One region of the Trichocoleus sp. DQ-U1 genome, then DNA from elsewhere that is predicted to be linked to it. Evidence: predicted binding sites of a transcription regulator. Region 1 holds the regulator's gene; each other region holds the start of a gene.

What was found. Region 1 encodes HrcA, which represses chaperone genes, less so after heat shock. Its sites were predicted from a motif close to ANTTAGCACTCNNNANTNNNGAGTGCTAANT; they were not measured.
Region 2: the regulator HrcA is predicted to act here: its motif matches at 2,568-2,598, upstream of groES (co-chaperone GroES).
Region 3: the regulator HrcA is predicted to act here: its motif matches at 2,658-2,688, upstream of groL (chaperonin GroEL).

Annotation. Positions count from the first base shown of each region.
Region 1 is NZ_JAMPKB010000057.1:29,762-34,343, reverse strand. It holds gene NDI34_RS20525 (DUF2834 domain-containing protein) at 1-501, opposite strand, end outside; gene NDI34_RS20520 (hypothetical protein) at 682-1,365, opposite strand; gene NDI34_RS20515 (DUF2834 domain-containing protein) at 1,380-2,066, opposite strand; gene hrcA (heat-inducible transcriptional repressor HrcA) at 2,193-3,305, opposite strand; gene NDI34_RS20505 (hypothetical protein) at 3,430-3,621, opposite strand; gene NDI34_RS20500 (rhodanese-like domain-containing protein) at 3,819-4,178, opposite strand; gene NDI34_RS20495 (DUF3352 domain-containing protein) at 4,309-4,582, shown strand, end outside.
Region 2 is NZ_JAMPKB010000002.1:3,632-8,213, reverse strand. It holds gene NDI34_RS01100 (hypothetical protein) at 1-329, shown strand, start outside; gene groL (chaperonin GroEL) at 442-2,079, opposite strand; gene groES (co-chaperone GroES) at 2,201-2,512, opposite strand; gene NDI34_RS01085 (ferredoxin) at 2,818-3,270, shown strand; gene NDI34_RS01080 (response regulator transcription factor) at 3,472-4,119, shown strand; gene NDI34_RS01075 (NIL domain-containing protein) at 4,178-4,423, opposite strand; gene cysW (sulfate ABC transporter permease subunit CysW) at 4,523-4,582, opposite strand, start outside.
Region 3 is NZ_JAMPKB010000064.1:17,098-21,679, forward strand. It holds gene trxA (thioredoxin) at 1-18, opposite strand, end outside; gene fabG (3-oxoacyl-[acyl-carrier-protein] reductase) at 160-924, shown strand; gene NDI34_RS21565 (protealysin inhibitor emfourin) at 1,059-1,358, shown strand; gene NDI34_RS21570 (M4 family metallopeptidase) at 1,395-2,468, opposite strand; gene groL (chaperonin GroEL) at 2,721-4,406, shown strand.

The sequences.
Region 1 (4,582 bases):
CAGGCACATCAGACAAAAATCCAAACTGATGAGGTGAACGAATTCCCTGGTTTTAAACTGTTGAATATAATCTCCCCAATCTCCAGCAAATATTGCGTAGGCAAGTAAGCCAATCGTTGTTAACAGTAGGAAAATTCCTGTCCAACGGGAATCTAGAATTTTTAGTAATTTATCCTTCGATCCAGAAAATTCTTGATTTGATTTTCGGAAAATTAAATAGGGGATAAAGCAAATCACACCCGTTCCATTTGCCCCAATGAAATAAGGCCATGAGCGAAACGGTTGCGTTGTGCCATCAGCAAACATCAGACAAGCATAAATCATAGGCCAAACGCCCATGAGCCAGAAGATAGCCACAAGAATTGCATTCACATCTGCCAACTGGAATGTTAACAACTTCCAAACCAGCGAAAACGTATCTGGTTGAGCAAGTGGATCTAACCATACGGTATAGACAAGAAATGTAATCCATATCAAGAACAAGGCAATTTTTCTGCCCATAATCTTGACCCATAACTTTATACATCAATTATTTAACTTTAAAAGTCCGATAACCGCACTTACCTCCGTCTTAAGTCACACCAACTTGCATTCAAAAGAAAGCCACAGCCTCTCCTTTCTTTCCTCCGCGTCCTCTGCGGCCTCCGCGGTTTGTTCTTTCCTAAAAACCTCGAAAATTGTTCACACTCGTGTAGTGTTCGCAACAGACTCTGGTGCCGGTTCAGCACCAGAGTCTGGTAAAGGTGGACGAATACAGAGATAGGCAAGGGGTCCCAGTAGAGGAACCAGCGATACTGCCCAAAAAACTGGGGGAATATTGAACCCTCGACGCACCATATCATCGCCGAGAACGCTCGGAAACAACAGACAGAACAGGCAAAAAGCCAAACTCATGCCATTGACAAAGCGATCGCTTTGGAATTGTTGAATAAACCCTGCCCAATCACCCGCAAGCAAGCCAAATGCTAGCAAGAAAAGCGTGCTGAAATTGAGGATAATACCCGTCCAGCGAGAATCAAAAACTTTCAGCAAGGTATCCTTTTGCCCGGAAAACTCTTGATTCGGTTCCCTCAATGCTAAATAAGGTATTAGGCTAATCACTCCCGTTCCCGCTGAACCCAAAGCAAAAGGCCAGAAACGAATCTTTTGCATCCTCCCATCGACGAACAAAAGACAGCTATAGATGAGTATCCAGATGCCAATCAGGGAAAATATAGAAAGGATAATTGGGTTGACCTGGGTCCACTGACCCGTCAATATATTTTTAATGAGCCTCAGTGTGTCTGGCGTAATTGGCGGTGCCAGCAGCAAAACATAGGAGATAAATCCAGCCCATAATAACCAAAGTGCTGTTTTTCTAGCCATATTTCCATCAAATTTTAATTTCTAGATTGTGCGGGTTGCCGTTCCGTGGAGAAAGCTTCGGCATTAGTTTCTGGTAAGGGAGGACGCAGGCAAAGATAAGCTAAAGCGCCAAACAAAGGAATCAGCACTACTATCCAAAAAAGTGTAGAATTCTTGATTCCCCGACGCGCCATATCATCTCCCAGAAGTGCGGGAAATATTAACCACAGCAGGCAGAAATCCAAACTCATGACATGAACGAAGCGATTTGTCTGGAACTGCTGAATATAATCTGCCCAATTCCCGCCCAATAAGCCATATACAACCAAACTCCCAGCGCCGAATGTTAGCAACAAACCAAGCCACCGGGAATCGAGTATTTTTAGAAATAAATTCTTTTCTCCGTGAAATTCCTGGTTGGGTTCTCGCAGTGCTAAATAAGGCAACAAAGCAAATGCTCCGACTCCAAAAGAGAACGCCGAAAAAGGCCAAGCTGCTACCTTTTGCTGTTTGCCATCAATGAGCATCAGACAGGCGTAAATCATCGGTACGATGCCCAGAAGATTGAATAGCGTGACGACTAGGGGGTTAATCCCTGTCCATTGACCTGTGGAGAGATTTTTGATGAGTTCAAATGTGCCTGGTTGTTCAGGAGGTGCTAACAGAAAGGCATAGGTAATAAATGCTGCCCAAAGCAACCAAAAGCCAATTTTTCTAGCCATATCAGTGAAGAATGAAAAGCAAAAATTAGAGCTAATCGCAATTAGCCATGTTTATCGTTCGTGGTTCGTGGTGGGCTACCCAATCGCTAATCGCTAATCGCGATTAGCGATTGGCGATTTTCTAAATTAAGCAGGTTGCGTAAGAGCCTCAGAGAGATAATCGGCGGCGGCTTCAACGAGTGCGATCGCATTTTCGTACACCATCCGCGTTGGCCCCAAAACACCTACACTTCCCACAGGTACTGAACCCTGCTGATAAGTTGCAGAAATCAGCGTACAGGTACGCATCGGTTCTAAAGGATTTTCCGAACCAATCCGCACCGTCACTCGCGAACCAGAGGTGACATCTGAAATAGCCGTGACATCTGGTCTAGGCCATTCAAAGATTAAAGGCCACAACTGGTCTTGTTCCTCTTCCAATAGGTGTATAAGCGTCTGCACTTGCTGTAATTCAGAAAATTCTGGCTGACGCAATACTTCAGCGACGCCACGAACCATAATTTGAGTTGTGGCAGGTTGGGAAGTGCGACGGATCAAGTCGGAAAGCAGATTTCGCAAGGAATCGACATATCGTTGAAATTCTCGGTCTAGTTCGCTCCAGTCTAAAGTTGCCAATTCACTGAGCGATCGCCCCCGCAAGTGGCTATTCAAAAAATTCGATAAAATTTGCAACTCCCGATCTACAATTTCTGCGTCCGGTTGCTCATCCTCCGATTCTGAGAGCGGTAACTCCATTAAGACGCTAGTCGTCTCATAAGAATCCGTCACCACAATCAGCATCACCCTTCCCGGATCAAGCTGCACCAGTTGCAAATGCCGCAAACGATTAGTTCGAGTCTGCGGCATCGTGATCAGGGTAATATAACCGCTGAGCGTTGCCAGAATTTGCGCTGCACCCCGCAACACAGTCTCGAAGCTTTGATGTTCCAAGCTCAAACGGTTTGTGAATAACTGCTCTACCTGACGCCCCAAGGCTTCAGAAGGCTTAATTAATTGATCGACATAAATTCGATAGCCAGAGTCAGAGGGAACCCGCCCAGCCGAGGTATGGGGTTGATAGAGCAACCCCGCTTTCTCTAAGACGCCCATTGCATTACGAATCGTCGCTGGACTGACGCACAGATTATACTCGTCTACCAAAGCTTTTGAGCCGACTGGCTCAGCCGTCGCAATATAGTGACGGACAGTTGCCCAGAGAATACGTTGTTGACGGTCAGTCAGACTTACTTGCCTAGCCATTTAAACGAAAGCCGAATTGGATAGGGTTTTAAAAACAATTGGAAATTCCTGGACTTCTGATGATGAATTTCTCAGTAAGTCCGGCGCTCTTGTCAAGCAAGCAGCCGATTAAATATAGGATAGGTTAAAACAGAATAGCAGATGCTGCCTTCTGCCTGCCGGTTCGCCACACCCAGCCAGTAGAAGCATAACAGCCGCCGAACTTCAACCTTAGACATACCATGACGATCGATCGCAGAGTTAGGACATTATCGCTACCCGTAACTCTAGAGTCCACAGTCTCTATCAGGATTGTCTGTAGTCTACTCGACTGCATCGAAGTTTGTCAGCCAAAACCTCTAAATACTTATTTCGCTAGTAAAAATTAAAACAATATCGTGAACTGTATTTAATTAAAAAATCTAGCCCCAGCCTTTTTCTTTAGTAGGGAAGAAAGAGAATTCTTGCCCTCTTGTTGCAGGAAAGGGGTTGGGGAAGAGGTTCCAGCTTCAAGATAGTTTTGCACTAAAATCATTAGTATTGGGAAATCGTCGGATCGACTCGGATTGAGTAGGCATCGATGCCACCAGCAATATTTTTGACATTGGTGAAGCCTTGCATTTGTAGCCACTGGCACATCTGCGCCGAACGGATGCCATGATGACAGAGAACCAGCGTCTCGGCGTGCGGATCGAACTGGGTCTGGATTTGGTCAGCCCAGTCGGCAAATTCCGATAAGGGGAGGTTTTCAAAACCCTCAATGCTGGCGATCGCAACTTCCTGTGGTTCTCGCACATCCACCAATTGCAGACTCTCAGGGGAATCGGCAAGACGGCTGGCAAGTTCTTCTACGCTAATCTGGGGAATATCTTGGCGAAAAGATTGAGCAGACATGAGGTTGTGCAACGCTGGAGATTAACTAAGATTTTAATAGTTGGCAGTCCGATGAGCTGAAATAATAGGTTCTGGCATCGGGATTAGTGTTCTTAGCTGAATCGCGCTCACCCAAGGTCTACATTTCACCATGAAGCGACGCTCGTTTTTCTACGTTCTGGCAGCTGGCGTTTTAGTGCTGCTGTTAATTGGTGCCGGTGGCTTTTACTGGCTGAGGGCAAACAGTCCTCTCGCCCTTCTAGGGGGTGGGGAGGTGACGAACCCATCTGCCACCATATTTGTGCCGAAAAAGGCACCCGTAATGGTGTCATTGCTTGTGAATCCAGATCGGTTGGAAGGGTTGCGGCAGGCTGTAGCGCGTCCCGCGAACCGCAAGCGATCGCGTGCAGAACTCAACCAATTTA
Region 2 (4,582 bases), on a different contig from region 1:
AATTTCAATTGCGTAGAGAAAAAGAAAAGTGGCAGCGAGAGCAGCTACAGGAAATATATAGTAACTGCATTTATAACCTAATGAGGTATATACAAGGTTTTGAAGAAGGTGGTCAGAAAGGAGTTGACTTTGCTGAGTCTTCTAGGTGGCTTTCCCTGTTGTTAATCCACCATCCAAGTAAGGATACTGATAATGAAACTTTCAAAGCTTTTCGCTATAAAGTCATAGAACTTACGAGGAGAGGTGGTAGCCTCATGGGATGGGACAAAGTACAAGCTCTGCGAGACGAAATTATTGAAATGGCAGAAAAAGACTCTAGATTGAACTGAGTATCATTATCATAAAAACGAAGGGCAACTACTCTAAAATAGTTGCCCTTCAAAATTAGCAGGTTTGTAGGGTGGGCACGATTGATCGCGCACACCCTAACCCAACAGAGAATTAGTAGTCGAAGTCGCCGCCCATGCCAGCGCCAGCACCCGCAGGAGCGCCATCTTTCGGCTCAGGCTTGTCAACCACGATACACTCGGTTGTCAGCACCATGCCAGCGATAGAAGCGGCATTTTGCAGAGCGGAACGAGTCACCTTGGCAGGGTCAACGATACCGGCTTCAAACATATCGACGAACTCATTCGTCGCGGCGTTGTAGCCGACGTTGAAGTCCTTCTCTTTGACGCGCTCAGCAATGACAGCGCCATTCTGACCGGCGTTCTCAGCAATCCGCTTCAGAGGAGCAGCCAAAGCACGAGAAACAATCATCGCACCTGTCAACTCTTCATTCTTCAGGTTGGCAGTTGCCCACTCTTCCAGTTGAGGAGTCAGGTGAGCTAGGGTTGTGCCACCGCCAGGAACGATCCCTTCTTCCACAGCAGCTTTAGTCGCGTTGATGGCATCTTCCAGACGCAGCTTCTTGTCCTTCATTTCGGTTTCGGTCGCAGCGCCCACTTTGACGACGGCGACGCCACCAGCCAGTTTAGCTAGACGCTCTTGCAGCTTCTCGCGGTCGTAGGAAGAATCGGTTTCGTCCATTTGACGGCGGATTTGCTCGCAACGAGACTTCACAGCAGCTTCGTTGCCTTCAGCGACAATTGTGGTGTTGTCCTTGGTGATGTTGATGCGGCGAGCTTTGCCCAGCATTTCTAACCGGGTGCTTTCCAGCTTCAGACCAGCATCTTCGGTGATCAGCTGACCACCAGTGAGAACGGCAATGTCTTCCAGCATTGCTTTGCGGCGATCGCCAAAACCAGGAGCCTTGACAGCAGCCACATTCAGCACACCCCGCAGGCGGTTAACTACCAGGGTTGCCAGAGCTTCTTTCTCGATGTCCTCAGCGATAATGATCAGAGGACGACCAGCACGAGCGACTTGCTCCAGAACGGGCACTAAGTCTTGGACAAGCGTGATTTTCTTGTCGGTCAGCAGGATGAAAGGCTCTTCCAGAACCGCTTCCATCCGCTCCATGTCGGTAGCGAAGTAGGGAGAGATGTAGCCTTTGTCAAAGCGCATCCCTTCGGTGATTTCTAGTTCGGTGGTCATGGACTTCCCTTCTTCCAGGGAGATGACGCCTTCCTTGCCCACCTTATCCATCGCTTCAGCGATCATCCGACCAACTTCTTCGTCGTTACCAGCAGAGATGGTACCAACTTGAGCGATCGCTTTGGAATCTTCTACTTGTTTGGCGTGTTCGGCAATTCTTTCCACCAGGAAGCCAGTGGCTTTGTCAATCCCGCGCTTCAGAGAAATTGCATTTGCACCCGCAGCAACGTTTCTCAAGCCCTCTTTTACAATTGCATGAGCGAGAACGGTTGCAGTCGTGGTGCCATCACCAGCAGCATCATTGGTCTTAGAAGCGGCTTGACGAATTAAGGAAACACCCGTGTTTTCAACGTGATCTTCTAATTCAATTTCTTTGGCAATGGTGACACCATCATTCACGATTTGTGGTGCGCCGAACTTCTTCTCTAGTACCACGTTCCGGCCTTTAGGGCCGAGAGTGACAGCCACAGCTTCAGCTAGGATGTCCATCCCTTTTTCCAGGGCGCGACGAGCGTTTTCGTTGTAAATAATGCGCTTAGCCATAGTTCCTCAGTTGTTTTGAGTTTTGAGTTTTGAGTTTTGAAGGAGTGTTGAGCGTTGAGTTTTGAGTGTTGAGTTAAGCAGATGTTTTTAACTCGGAACTCTCAACTCAGAACTCATAACTTTATGAAACGACTGCTAAAATGTCCTTCTCTGAGAGCAGAACGTACTCTTCTGTGCCGAGTTTGATGTCTGTGCCAGCGTACTTGGAGTAGAGAACCTTGTCGCCCACAGAGACTTCCAACTCAACACGAGTGCCTTTGTCATCGCGCTTGCCAGGTCCCACAGCGACGACTTCCCCCACTTGAGGCTTTTCTTTGGCATTATCAGGAAGAAGAATTCCACCAGCGGTTTTCTCTTCAGCAGCGCTCACTTTCACAAAAACGCGATCGCCCAGCGGCTTAACAGTGGATACGCTTAGAGATACAGCTGCCATACAAACTTCGCTCCTATTACAGGTTTGACTCAAGACACACGATTCGTTCGTTGAGAATTAGCACTCTCAACCTCTGAGTGCTAATTTAGCCCAACCAGTGTGCGATCGCAACAAAATTCTTTGTACGGGTTCCCGAACTTATCCGGTTGTCGGAAGACTTTAGTAGAAATGCTTAAGACACAAAGATAGCTTTAGTCATTGGGATGGCATAGCGCGATCGCACTCAATCTGCTAAAAAAAATTGGAACCGCTAAAATCTCCTAAAAAACGGATATCTCGCTTCTTCCAAGGAAATCAAATAAATAATGACTGAAAACACAGTGGCTGAATCTAGCCCTGAAATTCCAGAAACTTGTCAAGCACCAGACCCAAATGCTCTCGCCGCTTGTGTGCAGACCTTGGGACTGAATCAAATTCAGCGCCATGTCTTCATCTGTGCCGATCCAACCTTACCCCAGTGTTGCTCCAAGGAAACCAGTTTAGAATCTTGGAATTACTTGAAAAAGCGACTTAAAGAGCTAAAACTAGACAAGCCTTCCGACAAAAGCCCTCTTTGCATTTTCCGCACCAAAGCAAACTGTCTGCGAGTTTGCTCCCAAGGCCCAATTCTAGTCGTTTACCCAGATGGTGTTTGGTATCGTGGAGCGACTCCTGAAGTCATTGAGCGGATTATCCAAGAACATCTGATTGGCAACAAAATTGTGCAAGAATACGCTTTCTTAGTTCATCCACTACCAAAACCCTATACAGTAACATAGTAGCTACGTTATATTCTTCCGTGTACCTACTAGATTTTCGTCGTTGTGACCCATGTCAGTGACTATAATTTTCTAAAAAGAGATTATAGGAATTGCCTAGACTTAGTAGGAGTCGGTGCAGCAGGGTGCTGAAAAAAACGTAAACTATACGTACAAAACGGTTTAAATTTTCACAATTCCAGGCTTGGCGAGTGGCACAGCATGAAAGACACCAGTATAAGAGATAACAAACGACTGTTGCTGATTGATGACGACCCCAACCTGATTTTGCTGGTCAAGGACTACCTGGAATTTCGGGGGTACGAAGTCATCACCGCTGAAAATGGTCGGGAAGCACTGGAAGTTCTAGAGCATGATATTCCTGACATGATTATCTGTGATGTCATGATGCCAGAGATGGACGGAATTGCCCTTGTGCAACACGTCAGAGAAGATCCCCGCATCAGCTGGATTCCAGTTCTATTCCTCTCAGCGAAAGGTCAAAGTCAAGACCGAGTCAAGGGTCTCAATACTGGGGCAGATGTCTACATGGTCAAGCCCTTTGAGCCTGAAGAATTGGTGGCGCAAGTGGAATCTTCTCTTAAGCAGGCCACTCGCCTAATTCATCATCCAGCTAGAGGAACCGAAGGAGGGTCGAAACTCCAGGTACCTGACACTGTAGAATTAACCCCGACCGAGCTGAAAGTAGTTCAGTTTGTGGCAAGAGGTATGGCAAATCGAGAAATTGCTGAGCAGATGAACGTCTCTCAGCGCACGATTGAGAGCCACGTATCCAATATGTTAGGTAAAACGAATCTCCATAACCGCACGGAGTTAGCTCGTTGGGCGATTGAGAGTAATATGGCTTAACAAATAAAAAGGCAAAATTAATAATTTCAATTATTAATTTTGCCTTTTTAAATTTTCGTTACCACCCATCTTGTTCGCTGTTAGATTTGCCCCACAGTTCTAGATCCAGTTCATTCAAATAAGTTAAGGCGCTTTGAAGTTGGCGAGTCGATCCTGAGAGTTCTAGGTCAAACCAGCCATCATCTCTAGCGTTGGCTCCTAAAAGGGCAGCAGCAATATTAACTGTGACACCGTGGTGAGAGACTAGTCGTGAGATGATTGGATCTTCCTGATATTCCTTGGGAATGCGGATTCTGACACGCATTTTAGTAGGTCTGTTATCTTCGTGCCCAGTCGTAGATTGAGCTGGTTTAGAGGTATTTACAGGCAAGTCATTTGTACTGTACATAGTCTTCAATTCCTCCTATTCAACATCTTTAATACTGGTTTTACGCTCTAGAATTTCTTTCAAGACCAGGGTCAC
Region 3 (4,582 bases), on a different contig from region 1:
CTGCTTTTTAGTTGCCATGCGATCAAAGTGTTTTCTGCTCTTTCACGACAATCGTAATCTTTTGGCGTATTGATTCGTTCAGTCCGAGGTACGAATCGACCTAAGATCGTTAGCGCAGTTAAATAACCGCGTTCATAACGGATCGAGAGGAATTTATTGATGGAAGCATTGCCAGAGAGCCAGCAAAGATTGCGCGGACAGGTTGCCATCGTTACCGGCGCTTCACGAGGAATTGGTCGAGCGATCGCCCTAGAATTGGCATCTGAGGGAGCCAGTGTAGCGATTAACTATGCCAGTTCTAGTGGAGCAGCCGAAGAAGTCGTGAGTGAAATTACCGCAGCAGGCGGTAGTGCGATCGCCCTCCAAGCAGACGTATCCAAAGCCGATCAAGTAGACGCCCTCCTGAACACCGTGATGGAGAAGTGGAAGCGCGTTGATGTCTTGGTGAATAATGCTGGAATTACCCGCGATACCCTGTTGTTGCGGATGAAGCCGGAAGATTGGCAAGCCGTGATTGACCTTAACCTCACTGGCGTCTTTTTGTGTACGCGAGCCATCAGTAAGGTGATGCTGAAGCAACGCTCCGGGCGCATTATTAATATTTCATCCGTTGCCGGTCAGATGGGCAACCCCGGTCAGGCAAACTACAGCGCTGCCAAAGCGGGAGTGATTGGGTTTACGAAAACCGTCGCCAAAGAACTCGCCACTCGCGGCATTACAGTCAATGCTGTTGCCCCTGGATTTATCGCCACCGATATGACGAGCAATATCAAATCAGAGGAAATCTTAAAATTCATCCCCCTCGGTCGTTACGGTCAACCAGAGGAGGTTGCTGGTTTAGTTCGATTCCTAGCCGCCGATCCGGCTGCCGCCTATATCACGGGTCAAACGCTCAATGTGGACGGCGGTATGGTGATGGCATAGCGACCATAGCGGCAGAGGACTGTGAGCGTAGTGACGCTCTCCTCGCGGTCGGAGTGGGAAAGAGAGAGGCAGACGAAGAATAACATCCATCACTGCTTACTATGGAGTTAGTCTTGCTCCCTGCGAGGGAAACTATGCGAATTTCTTTTGAACGGACTGGCGGCTTTGCTGGGATGCGCCTGACAAAAGTTTTTGACATTACGACTCTGCCTGCAAATGAAGCAAATCAGCTGCGCCTCCTGATTGACGCAGCTGATTTCTTTGATTTGCCTGCCGCGATCGCTTCCAACACTCCCCAACCCGACCGCTTTCAGTACAAGCTAACGGTGGAAGAAAACACTCAGCAACATACTGTTTTAGTGAGTGAATCCGCCGTACCTGGAAACTTAAGACCGCTGCTGGAATGGCTGATGGCAGCCGCACGCAGAAATTAAAAATTAAAAATGAAGAATGCCTCTTCAATTTTTAATTTAAATCACTCCCACTTCTTGCCAACCTTTGCGGACTGCATTCTGCTCCTTGGAGCCTTCGCCGTAGAGTTCTCCAGCGACTGTAATGAGAGTATTCGCAGCCCGTTTAAAATTCGCTCTAGAGCGCAGGCGATCGCGTAAAGCGATATACCAGATTTTCCCAGCCTTTTCCCAAGCGTAGCCGCCAATTTCCACTGCTGCTAAATAAAAGGCACGGTTGGCAATCCCTGAGTTAATATGCACGCCTCCGTTATCTTCCAGCCCTTTGTAGCGGTCTTTATAAGTCGCAGGCTGGGGGTCTTTGCCTAGCACTGGGTCGTCGTATGCTGTCCCCGGTGCCTTCATTGAGCGAATCCCAACGCCCTTAACATTGGCGGTAAACAAACCTTCCCCGATAATCCAGTCAGCTTCCTCGGCGGTCTGATTGAGAACCCGCTGTTTTACCAGAGAACCAAAGACATCGGAAAAAGATTCATTCAGTGCGCCGGATTCGCCGTAATAGATTAGATTGGCTTCATATTGGGTGACGCCGTGGGTTAGCTCGTGACCAATCACATCAATCGCCTTGGTGAAGCGTTCAAAAATCTCTCCATCCCCATCACCGTAGACCATTTGGTCGCCGTTCCAAAAAGCGTTGTCATACTTCACGCCAAAATGAACCGTCGAGTCCAAACGCAGCCCTCGATTGTCGATGGAATTCCGCTCGAACACCTGCTCGTACAAGTCATAAGTTGCACCCGATCCGTCGTAGGCTTCGTTGATCGCGGCATCTTCGCTGGGAGGATCGCCTTCACTACGCACCAAGGTGCCTGGTAGATCGTTGCCATTTTTAGCATCAAAGATGGTACGACGCTTCTCTCCCGCTGATGCTGCGAACGAGATATTTCCCACTGTCAAGCGCCGTCCGCGAAACTGTTCTGACACGGTTAAGGTTTGAAAAGCCCATGCCCGCTGCTCAGGGTTGCCATTCTGGAGAACCTCCTTCAGCATATGAGGAGGAACGATACAACAAATGGGATGAAGTCTATCGCAGCAAGGTTGCAGCCCTACCGCTCTTTTTTTTGGTGAACGCATAAATTATTTCCTTTGTCAAGGACAGAGCATCAAAAAGTGGATGATAAACGCATTCAATCCAATCCGCTCTAGTTATCGAGAATTCGGCAATTTCGTTACAAAAAGTAACTCAAAAGTGCGTGCGATCGCTCTAGCTGTTTATTATGTGCCTCCCCCATATCAGTCGAGGTGAGGACTCTCATCCTCTCGGATTAGCACTCTGTGCCAGTGAGTGCTAAATTGACTAATGGAAGCGCTCTGAAAACCTAAAACATGGCAAAAATCGTTGCATTTAATGACGAATCGCGGCGGGCACTAGAGCGGGGCGTGAACGTCCTGGCAGACGCCGTTCGCATTACGCTGGGGCCGAAAGGGCGGAATGTCCTTCTAGAGAAGAAGTTTGGCGCACCCCAAATTGTGAACGATGGTATCACCGTTGCCAAGGAAATTGAATTAGAAGACCCCCTGGAAAATACAGGCGCTCGACTGATTCAGGAAGTGGCATCCAAGACGAAAGATATTGCGGGTGATGGCACGACGACAGCGACGGTTCTGGCTCAAGCGATGATTCGTGAGGGCTTGAAGAACGTAGCGGCTGGGGCAAATCCAGTGAGTTTGCGGCGGGGAATCGAAAAAACGATCGCCTTCTTAGTGGAGGAAATTGTAGCGATCGCGAAACCAGTGGAAGGTAGCGCGATCGCGCAAGTGGCAACCGTCTCCGCTGGTAACGATGAAGAAGTCGGCAAAATGATTGCCGAAGCGATGGATAAAGTCACCAAAGACGGCGTGATCACCGTTGAAGAATCTAAATCGATGGCAACGGAACTGGATGTCGTCGAGGGGATGCAGCTGGATCGCGGCTACATTTCTCCCTACTTCATCACCGATTCCGAACGGATGGTGGTGGAATATGAAAACGTCCGGATTTTGATGACGGATAAAAAAATCAACTCTATCCAGGATTTGATTCCCGTCTTGGAAAAAGTTGCCCGTTCCGGTCAAGCTTTGCTGATTATTGCCGAAGACATCGAAGGAGAAGCTTTGGCAACTTTGGTGGTAAATAAAGCGCGGGGCGTACTGAATGTAGCCGCCATCAAAGCGCCTGGATTTGGCGAACGCCGCAAAGCGATGCTGCAAGATATCGCCGTTCTCACTGGCGGTCAGCTAATCTCAGAAGAAGTTGGTTTGAGCCTAGATACCGTCTCCCTGGAGATGCTGGGAACCGCTCAGAAAATCACCATTGATAAAGAAAACACCACCATCGTCGCTGGTGATGCCAAGACGGCAGATGTGCAAAAGCGGATTGCCCAAATTCGCAAGCAGCTAGAAGAAACGGATTCTGACTACGACAAAGAAAAGCTGCAAGAGCGAATTGCTAAGCTTGCCGGTGGTGTCGCCGTCATCAAAGTGGGTGCGGCGACCGAAACCGAACTCAAAGACCGCAAGCTGCGGATTGAAGACGCCCTCAACGCGACCAAAGCTGCTGTGGAAGAAGGTATCGTTCCTGGCGGTGGCGCGACGCTGATTTACCTGAGCAAGAAAGTTGCTGACATTAAAAATAGTCTGGACGCCGAAGAAAAAGTCGGTGCTGACATTGTGGGCAGATCTCTAGAAGCTCCCCTGCGTCAGATGGCAGATAATGCCGGTGTCGAAGGCTCTGTCATTGTCGAGAAGGTGCGCGAGACTGATTTGAATATCGGTTACAACGCGGCTACCGACACATTTGAAGACCTGATCGCCGCTGGGATTATCGACCCTGCGAAAGTTGTACGTTCGGCGTTGCAAAATGCCGGTTCGATTGCCGGGATGGTGTTGACCACTGAAGCCCTGGTTGTCGAGAAGCCTGAGAAGAAAGCGGCTGGTGCCCCCGATATGGGCGGCATGGGCGGCATGGGCGGCATGGGCGGCATGGGTGGCATGGGCGGCATGGGTGGCATGGGCGGCATGGGCATGATGTAGTCCATTGTTCGCGTCCCCAGCGCCCACAGGTTGAAACCTGAAGCGACAAAAACAAAGCCCACCTTTGTGGACTGAAAGAAAAGCAGCTTGTCTCAAACGGCAAGCTGCTTTTTTGTAGCGATCGCTCATTGTAAGAGTGTTACAGTATTGAAAAATTATAGGGTTCAAACCTACTT